Regions from separate parts of the Streptomyces sp. NBC_00690 genome, predicted to be linked through region 1. Evidence: riboswitches for the same ligand, from Rfam matches in the RefSeq annotation. Region 1 holds a riboswitch; each other region holds the start of a gene.
What was found. Region 1 has a riboswitch for cobalamin ahead of cobN (cobaltochelatase subunit CobN). Riboswitches for the same ligand answer to the same signal wherever they lie in the genome.
Positions count from the first base shown of each region.

Region 2: linked by a shared signal. The riboswitch ahead of OID54_RS05265 (hypothetical protein) and the one ahead of cobN (cobaltochelatase subunit CobN) in region 1 are both predicted to bind cobalamin.
Region 3: linked by a shared signal. The riboswitch ahead of OID54_RS31715 (hypothetical protein) and the one ahead of cobN (cobaltochelatase subunit CobN) in region 1 are both predicted to bind cobalamin.

Region 1 is NZ_CP109009.1:4,612,725-4,615,995, forward strand. Features, by position in the region: gene OID54_RS20190 (cobalamin biosynthesis protein CobG) at 1-1,371, opposite strand, end outside; cobalamin riboswitch at 1,450-1,609, shown strand; gene cobN (cobaltochelatase subunit CobN) at 1,645-3,271, shown strand, end outside.
Region 2 is NZ_CP109009.1:1,198,384-1,201,654, forward strand. Features, by position in the region: gene OID54_RS05265 (hypothetical protein) at 1-1,298, opposite strand, end outside; cobalamin riboswitch at 1,413-1,543, opposite strand; gene OID54_RS05270 (prenyltransferase/squalene oxidase repeat-containing protein) at 1,856-3,271, shown strand, end outside.
Region 3 is NZ_CP109009.1:7,275,920-7,279,190, forward strand. Features, by position in the region: gene OID54_RS31710 (ABC transporter substrate-binding protein) at 1-958, opposite strand, end outside; gene OID54_RS31715 (hypothetical protein) at 1,015-1,404, opposite strand; cobalamin riboswitch at 1,445-1,647, opposite strand; gene OID54_RS31720 (hypothetical protein) at 1,907-2,044, opposite strand; gene OID54_RS31725 (hypothetical protein) at 2,084-2,383, opposite strand; gene OID54_RS31730 (YciI family protein) at 2,380-2,928, opposite strand.

The DNA of each region.
Region 1 (3,271 bases):
GGACCAGTAGACGGGGAGTTGGGTGAACCTCCCTGCTGTGGAAGGGAGTTCCCATGAGACCACGGCCTCGGCCATGGCGCGGACGTCGGCCGAGGACTTGGCGCATCCGGGCATGCCGATGCAGGCGCCGACACCGTTCCAGGGGGAGTCGGCCGTGGTGATCAGCCCGGTGGCGGCCAGTTCGTCGAGGGCGCTGCCGGCCTGGTCGCCTGGCATGCCGGTGACGATCACTCCGCGCCAGGGGGTGAGGCGCAGTTCGCCGTCGGGCGTCTTCCGGGCGGTGCTGGTCAGCCGTTCCCACTGGGGGCCGGTGAGGCGGCCGAGGGGGGCGCCGATGGAGAGCGCGGCCGGGGAGGTGGCGGCGGGGGCGCTGGGGCGGATGGCCTCAGCTGGGCCGCTCGGGCCGCGCGGGATGCACAGAAGGGACGGGAGGGATGGGAGAGACGGGAAAGATACGGAGGGCGGCGTGGGCGGGACGGGCGGGGTGGGAGTCGGTCGGGGGTCCGGTGGGGTGACGATTCCGTACGGGGGCGGGGTGGCGGTCTCTCGCCGGGGGTGCCGTCGGATGCCCGTCAGGGGGATGCCCGCCTTCGCGAGCCGTGCCAGGGTCCCTTCCCGCAGTCGTGCGCCGGTGTCAGGGAGGTCCCGTACGCGCCAGACCTTGGCCTCGGGTGTGAGATCGGCCGCATCCAGGAACGTTTCAGCACAGAGCAGCGCGGCCCGTGGAGCATCGTCCGAACGGGACAGCAGCAGTACGTCATCGCTGTCCCCGATCCGCAGTCCGGCGCCACCGTCGTGGTCCCTCGCGGTCCGTCCGGATGTCCCGGCGGCCAGCAGGGTCACATCCGCGCGCAGGGCGTCCACGTCCCCGCGTCCGTCGTCCAGGGCGAACAGGAAACGCCCCGACAGGGCCGCCGCCCGAGCGCTGGCGCAGAGCAGTTCGTCCAGTGCCCTCAACCAACCCCGTACGCCGGGCCCCGAGCCGCTTCCGTCCAGTCCGTCCAGTCCGGCCAGGGGCGAGGCCACGACGTTGCGCACCCGCTCATGGGTCGCGGACGGCAACAGCCCTGCATTTCCCAGGAGCTGGGCCAACTCTCCGCCGCACTGCTCGCCGAGTCCGCGCAACTGCACATTGCCCCGGGAGGTGAGGTGCAGTTCGCCGTCGCCCAGCCGTCTGGCCGCCGTCAGCAGTGCCTCGGCCTGCGCCGGGCGCAGCACACCCCCGGGTATCCGGATCCGGGCCAGTGCGCCGTCGTCCGCCCGGTGCAGCCGCAGGGAACCGGGGCAGGCGTCACCGCGCACCCCGGAGGGGGTCGTACCGGTGGCGCCGGCTTGGGCCGGGCGGGGTGAGGTGGGCATGTCGGCGAGCATACCGACCAGCCACGACCGTCATTTGGGACGGTATGAGCCACACCAGTAAGACGGTATGAACCGCACCGAAAAGGCGACCCTTACTATTTCGGGGACGGGCCACCCGGTCCGGCAACGCAGAAGGCGACAGCGGAGGAAGCCCGGTGTGAATCCGGCGCGGTCCCGCCACTGTGAGCCGGCCGGACGAAGGCAGTCGTCGGGGCGGCGAGTCAGGAACTCCCGTCGTCCGACACTGCCCGGGGCGTGGACACCCCGAGGAAGGCCCGATGCCGTATGCCGCACGCACCGAAGACCCCTTCTACCGATGGACCGGCCAGCCCCCCGAACCCCCCGGGCGACGCACCCGACATCGTCCTGTTGTCGACGTCCGACACCGATCTGCTCAGTGCCCGAGCCGCCGGTGGACCGGTCGGCTTCCGCTATGCCAACCCTTCCCGCACCGCCCTCGACGACCTGCCCGCGCTGCTCGAAGGCGCCGGGCTGGTCGTCGTACGACTGCTGGGCGGGGTGCGTGCCTGGGAGGACGGACTCGACCGGATCCGGGCCAGCGGTCTGCCGCTGGTGGTCCTCACCGGTGAACAGGCGCCCGACGCACAGTTGATGGCCGCCTCCACCGTCCCCATCGGCATCGCCGCCGAAGCCCACGCCTATCTCGCCCACGGCGGCCCGGCCAACCTGGAGCAGTTGGCGCGATTCCTCTCCGACACCGTCCTGCTCACCGGCCACGGTTTCGACCCGCCGGCACCCGCACCCTCCTGGGGGCGGCTGGAGCGCACGTCCGCTGCCGGGGACGGCCCCACCATCGCCGTCCTCTACTACCGCGCCCACCACATGAGCGGAAACACCGCGTTCGTGGACACCCTGTGCGGTGCGATCGAGGCGGCGGGCGGCCGGGCGCTGCCGCTGTACGTGGCCTCGTTGCGGGCGCCGGAGCCCGAGTTGATCGAGGAGTTGCGGGCGGCCGAGACGATCGTGACGACCGTGCTCGCAGCCGGTGGCACCCGGCCAGCCGAGGCGTCCGCCGGCGGTGACGACGAGTCCTGGGACGCGGGTGCGCTCACCTCGCTCGACGTACCGATCCTCCAGGCCCTGTGTCTCACCGGATCGCGCGCCGACTGGGAGGAGAACGACGAGGGCGTGTCCCCGCTGGACGCGGCCAGTCAGATCGCGGTGCCCGAGTTCGACGGGCGGTTGATCACCGTGCCGTTCTCCTTCAAGGAGATCGACGCCGATGGGCTGCCGGCCTATGTCGCCGACCCGGAACGCGCCGCCAGGGTGGCGGGGATCGCCGTGCGGCACGCCAGGCTGCGCCGCATACCCGCCGCGGACAAGCGCCTTGCGCTGGTCCTGTCCGCCTATCCCACCAAGCACTCGCGCATCGGCAACGCGGTCGGGCTCGACACCCCCGCGAGTGCGGTCGCGCTGCTGCGGCGACTGCGCACCGAAGGCTACGACTTCGGCACCGAGGACGTGCCCGGGCTGGCGTCCGGCGACGGTGACGAGCTGATCCGGGCCCTGATCAACGCGGGCGGGCACGACCGGGAGTGGCTCACCGAGGAGCAGTTGGCCCGCAACCCGGTCCGCATCCCCGCGGCGGACTACCGGCGCTGGTACGCCACCCTCCCCGAGGAGCTGCGCACCGCCGTGGAGGAGCACTGGGGGCCGCCGCCCGGTGAGATGTTCGTGGACCGGTCGCGCAATCCGGAGGGCGACATCGTCCTCGCCGCCCTGCGGCACGGCAATCTGCTGGTCGTCATCCAGCCGCCGCGCGGCTTCGGCGAGAACCCGATCGCGATCTACCACGATCCCGATCTGCCGCCATCGCACCACTATCTGGCCGCCTACCGCTGGATCGCCACCTCCGACGCCGAGGGCGGCTTCGGCGCCGATGCGATGATCC
Region 2 (3,271 bases), 3.4 Mb from region 1:
GACTTGCCGTTGATCTCGGTGATGGTGCCGGAGCCCGACGCCGGTGTCACGGAGGTCACGCAACCGGCCGGCGTGGCGGCCGAGGCCGCCGCGTTCAGCACGTCTGAGAGCGTGCTCGTACCTGCGGTGGGGGTGAAGGCGACCGAACAGACCTTGAGACCGCCTGCGCCGTCGTCCACGCTGAGGGCGAGTTCGGTGGCGGTGCCGGGGGTGAAGGCGCTCTCGGCGACCCACTTCGGCGCGCCGGGAGTGACGGGGGTGGGCGGAGCGGTGGTGAAGCCGCCGCCCGCGACGGCCCGGAGTGCGTCGATGGAGGCGTAGGCGGAGGGCGCGGTGTCGCTGGGCTTGTACTTGAAACCGCCGGCCGGGTTGTACTGCTGGGCGATGAGGAAGTCGATGGGGGTCTTGCCCATGGAGGTGAGGAAGTCGCCCGTCTGGGCGTTGATGCCACAGGCGTTGAGTCCGGCGACCGCCCATCCGTTGGAGTTGGTGTTGATCCCGTACATCGCGTTGAACGCGCCGGTCGCGGGGACCAGTTTGTTCTTGAGGAAGGTTCTGGCCTGGACGATGTCGGTGTCCGTGTTCGGGACTCCGGACGCACACAGGGCCGCCATCGAGGCGCCGGTCATATCGACATCACTGGCGGCGCTGAGACGGGTGGGGTTGCCCTCGGCCTTCTGGTAGTCCCAACCGCCGTCGTTGTGTTGGTTGGCCCGGATGCGGGTGGTCACCTTGTCCAGGAGTGCTTGGGGCACGCGCTGAGTACCCGTCTGGGTCTTTGCACCGGCGAGCGCGAGCGCGGCGAAGACGGTGCCGTTGTAGTTGGCCGAGGGTCCGAAGTAGCCGGCTTCGGCGGTTTGCCAGTAGCCGTAGACATCGGCGATCAGATTGCGGGAGGCGGACACCCGGGCGGGGTCGATGCCCGCCGCGTAGGCGTTCAGCGTGCCCCGCTCGTAGTCGGTGACGACGGGTGAGGCCGCGGGCCAACCAGCGGTCGCCAGCAGGTTCCGATAGACGGTTCGGGCGTTCTTCGTCACATCGCCACCGGGTGTCACGTCCACGACCGCCGTACCGGCCGCGGCGAAGGCGCTGAACGCCCACTCGTTGGAGAGCCCGGAGCCCGCGTACGAACCGTCCGCCGCCTGGAGGGACTTGAGGTAGGCGACGCCGTTGGTCTTGGAGGTGGCGATCTGGGCCGGTGTGGAGGTCGCTGCCGCAAGCGGCACGGTCAGGGCGATGAGCCCGATGGCTACGGGCACCGCCAAGGCGAGGCGGCGGGAGGTCGAGGGACGGTGCATGGCCTGCTCCTGTGGTGACAGGGACGCCGACGCCGGGCGCGCAGGGCCGCGGGAAAACTGGTGCGGCCGGGGCGAGTTCGGGCCGTCGTCCAATCGCGTGGTACGGCTTCGAGCGCTGCTGCACCGCATGGGCATTCGGGCTCGGAACGGTCCTTGCCGTCCCACACCGCTGCGCGTCAGCTCCGGATTCACACCGGATTCCCCCATGTGGCAGCCCTGGACGCTACCCGAGCGGTGGCGAGTGCACCAGATCGGCCACGACGGTGGCCGGGAATCACCCGGTGGCGATTCAGGTCACCTTGACGCTGTCTTTATCTGCATGTTCCAATCCGCCTGATACGCACTGCACTTCAGGGAAAGCCGGTCGAAATCCGGCACTGACCCGCAACCGTAGGCCCGGCCGGAGCCGGGCGAGTCGGAATGCCTGGAGCAACAGTTTTTCAGCGAGAAGCGCCGTCGCGGACTACGGCGTGGTCGACAGGCGCTTCCCACCTGCGATGACTTCGGGGAGCGGCCCCTCAACCACGGCCGTCGCACGGCTGATGTGAGGAGCCGTGGTGGGCAGAGTCGGACGGAGAAGGCGGACAGCGCTGGTGGCGCTGCTGTCGGCGGTGTTTCTTCTCGGCGGCACCGGTGTCGCCTTCGTCAACGCCCCCGCGGTCGCGGCAGACCCAATGGCGCAGTGCACCGCGAGTGCCGGTGCCGTGGTCGCCGTGGACTTCGGGCCCTTCGGCGGGGCGGTGGAACGGGGCTGCGATGCCACTCCCACCACCGGCTACGAACTGCTGCACGAGGCCGGTTTCAGTACGGCCGGAACCGGCCACGATGGTCCGGCGTTCATCTGTCGCATCGGCCATGGATCGTTCAACTCCGGTACGCAGTACCCGACTCCGGACGTGGAGGACTGCGTCCTCACGCCACAAGCGACCGCGTACTGGTCCTACTGGGTCGCCGCAGCGGGTGACGACGACTGGTCGTACAGCCAGTACGGCGCGATGGACCGCAGGCCCCGGCCGGGGGACGTGGACGCCTGGGTCTTCGGCGGCACCGACATCGGTGGCAGCACGGGACGACCGACGTTCACCCCTGACGAAGTGAGAGCAGGAGGCGGCACTCCCGGGCCCGATCCCGAAGTACCCAACGTGCCACCGGCCGAGGTGAAGATAGCCAAGGCCGCCGCATGGGTGCGGGGGAAGCTGACGGACGGCGAGCGAGTGGTGGATGACGGCTCCGAAACGCCCAACCACTTCCTCACCACCGAGGCCGCCTTCGCCCTCGCCGCTGCGGACGGCAAGAGTGCAACCCTGGACAGGACGATCGCCTTCCTGGGCTCGGCCACCGATGCCTACGCCTATGCGGCGGGTCGGAACGAGCCGCCGGACGCAACGGCAGCTGCTCGCCTTGCCCTCGTCGCAGCGGTGGCGGAGGCGGACCCCCATGACTTCGGCGGACACGATCTGCTCGCCGATCTGGTGGACAACGTCTGTGTGAGCGGCCCGGAGTCCGGTACCCACACACCTGGCTGCACCGCCAAGGGCGACTTCCGCAACGCGGCGTACACCGATGGACAGGCACTCGGGGTGCTGGCGCTCTTGCGCGGCGGCGTCCGGCCCCCGGTGGACACGGTGACCAGGCTGGCTCGGCTCCAATGTCGGAACGGCAGTGTCAGCAGCGTCCTGATCGGCCCCGGTGAGAACTGTGACGGCGACCCCGCCACCACGGGTCTCGCCGTCCTCGCCCTCCACAAGGCGGGCGATCAGCGCACGGCAGTGACCAAGGCCCGCGACTACCTGCGCAGGGCTCAGTTCTCCAACGGCGCCTTCCCCGGCTACACGGGCGCCACCACGGGCAGTGTGATCGCCACGGCGTACGCGTCCCAGGCGCTGCGTGCCCTCGGCGACCGGGTGCGTGCGGACGCCGCGGTCTCCTGGCTGTCCCGGCAGCAACTCCCAGACGGGGGCTTCGGTTTCGAG
Region 3 (3,271 bases), 2.7 Mb from region 1:
GGGCCAACGACTCCACACCCGCCGGTACTCGCACCCCGAGCACGGTCGAGGACAACGGGAGCACCGCGAACCGCTTGTTCTTGATGGCGGGCACGTCCTGGAGCGCCGGGTGCGACAACAGGAACTTCTTCTTGGCCGCGAGGGGTTGGTCCCCGTAGTCATAGATCACGACGACCTCGGGGGCCCGTTCGGCGACCTGCTCGAACGAGACATCACCGAACTGCTTGTCCAGATCGGCGAAGATGTTCGTCCCGCCCGCCTCTTTGATCATCTCGTTGCCGACGCCCGCGCCGCCCGCGGTGAACGCCGTCTTGTCCCCGCTGTCGTACACGAACACCTTGAGCGCATCGACGCCGCCGAGTTTCTTGTCGACCGCACCGAGCGCCGCCTCGGCCTTCTTCACCTCGCGTTCCGCACGCTCCGGAACCCCGAATATCTTCCCGATGCCGCGTAGTTCCTCGCCGATCATCGCCATCGTCACCGGTCCCGTCGGGCACTCCTCCACATTCAGATAGGAGTCGATGCCCGCTTTGGCGAGAGCGGCCCGGCTGCGGCCCTCCTTCTCGTCGAAGGTGCTCGCGAACCCGGCGTAGGCGAAGTCCGGTTCGGCGTTGAGCAGCACCTCGAAGGACGGGTACTCCTTCGAGAGCACTTTGATCCCCCCGTAGGCGTCCTGGTACTCGGGGAGGATCTTGTCGTCGAGATAGGCGGTGCCCGCCATCGACTTCTCCAGACCGAGCGCGAGCAGCACTTCGGTGGCGTGCTGGTTCAGCGTCACCGCGCGCCGCGGCGGACGCTCGTACGTCGTCTTCACCCCGCAGTTGGTCACGGTGACGGGGAAGCCCTCAGGCGAGGATCCCGAGGCGGCGGGATCGTCCCGGTCGGTCGATGTGCCACCACCACAGCCCGCCACCAGGAAAGCGGCAGCGGCCAGCAGGGACAGGGAGCGTTTCGCCATGATGTGGTCGGTCCTCTCACCGCGGACGCCCGTGCGCCGCGGTCGGTTGGAAGGGTTCAGCGAGGGTCGCCGGACGACGCGTCACGGACCCGCCGTGGCGGGGTGAAGGCGTACAGGCCGAGGATCTCCGGCAGCGGGGCCTCTCCGGGGCCGCCCGCGCGTACCCAGTCGACGATGTCGTCGGTTGCGGCGGGGTCGTTGACGAGGCCGAGCCAGACAGGTCGGGCACCGGCGGCGCGTCCCGCAGCCGAGGGCTGGACGACGACCACATTCGCCTGGTCGCAGACGTCCAGACACTCGGAGATCCGTACCGGTAGGTCCCGGCTCAGCGCGGCGACCTGCGCTGCGTGATCGATACCGGTCACTTTCGCGCTGCCGCAGCAGCAGTCCCGGCACACGACGACCCGGCACGGCACCGGAGCCCCGGAACGTTGCCCTTCGGGCATCCCGACTCACCCTCCCCTCTGGGGAGATCCGCCCCAGCTCTGTCGAGGAGGCGACCGCGTGAGTCTCCTGGCTCTCGGGTCAAGGCTCGCCCCAGCCTTCCCACCCGCGTAGGGGCAGTGGTCTGTTTGGGGTTCGCTCGCCGATCACAGTGGCGGGACCGCACCGGATTCACACCGGTTTCCTCGATCCGCCGTCGCCTTTCGGCGTCATCATGACAGACCGCGCGGCCGGATCGTATGTCTGGGCCGCAGTTGAAGCGCAGGTCACACGGCGAAGACCGGGTCGAATGGTGCAATCCACCAACCCGAAGGTGGCCGGGGCGGCTGTCGGCCTTCCCGGTCAGAGCGGCGCGCGGATACCGGAACGCATCTGCGCGATGGCACCATCCCGCGCTTCCAGGCCGGGCGAGAGCTCTGCTGTGGGCCAACGCCATTCGCCGGGGAAGGGGTCCGCCGGAGCTCTGGGTCGGACCGCCATGGTTGCCCGGTGGGCTGGTGGTGATCAGCTCCGGGCCGCCACGGCTGCCCCGGCGGTGGCCAGGATGCGATGCAGGACGGGGACCGGGATCGCCGGATTGGTGACCGCCGCGCATGCCGTGTCGCGGTCGTGCAGCAGCCCGGCGAGGACGCGGGCCGTCACCCGAGGCCCGTCCGTGCTGGGCTCTTCCGCCAGGAGCACCTACCCGTCGAGGGAGAGCGCCACGAACCAGGGGTCGCCGGTCAGCCCCGGCACACCGCCCCCGGTGTAGCGCGTGGTCCACGAGGAGTCGTTGCCGCCGATCCGATGTCCGAGGACTGCCACCAGGAACTCGCCGTCAGCATCTGCAAGGCGGCGCCACCACGTGGTGTCGAGCGCTTTCCCGACCGCACCGTCCGGCGCCGCGATCCCTCGCGCGATCCGCCAGCCGGCCTCCGGCGGCAAAAGATTGCCCGGGCGGACGTCCTCGACGACCGTGAGCCCGGTGCCTGCGTGACTCATCGACGCCCGCCGAACTCCCAGGCGTGGACCTCAATGTCCGCGTACCGGTCCGCAGTCAGGGTGGCGCGTGCCGTATCCGGATCTGGGGCGCTGAGCAGCACCGCCGTACCCAGCCAGGTGTCGCCGTCGTCGGACAGCAGCGGCCCGTACGCGATCAGCTCGTCCTGTTCGGTCGGCAGGGCGAGGTCTGCGGCCAGGCCCTCGCCGAGGCCCAGCACCAGGTACCGATTGCCACCGCTTTGGCCACCGGGAAAATCCCACATGGTGCGCCCCAGCACATTGCGCCACCGGCGCAGTAGCACGTCCCGGTACACACCGGCCTGGTAGTTGGGTTCGTCGAAGGCGAACGCACGGGCAGCCGCGGGATCGGGCAGATCGACGATGTGCACGCTTCCCGTGGGCGTTTCATCATCATCGGCGAAGGTCGGACCGCGAGCGATCAGATCCTTTGCGTACCGGTCCATGTAGGACCAGTGCTCCTCCAGCAATTCCTCGCGTAGCGCCAGGGAGTTCAGCCGGTCTCGGTGGTAGCAGAAGTACTCCATGACCACAGACCCTTCCTCACCAAGGGCGCTATCTCAACCCGCTTGGCCGCCGAAGAGCTCGCGTTCCAGAAGGCGCAGCTTCCGTCAAGCGGTGTAGCCACCTGGGCTGCCCGGTCTCAGGCAATTGGCCTGCGCTGCCCTGTAGTCGAGCGATGAGGACCCCGTCCGGCCGGGCTTGGTGCCGGGCGATGGCCGGAAGCCGCCGCGGTCTCCTGCCGTGCACAGGCGGGGGAGGGAGCTCGTCTGCCGTCGGCCGCGATCCTCACCCGGGGACCGGAAGTGCTGTTGGGGCGCCTTCACTTGGAGCCCAGGACCGTCTGGGGGTGGGGCGGAGGGGTCGGAC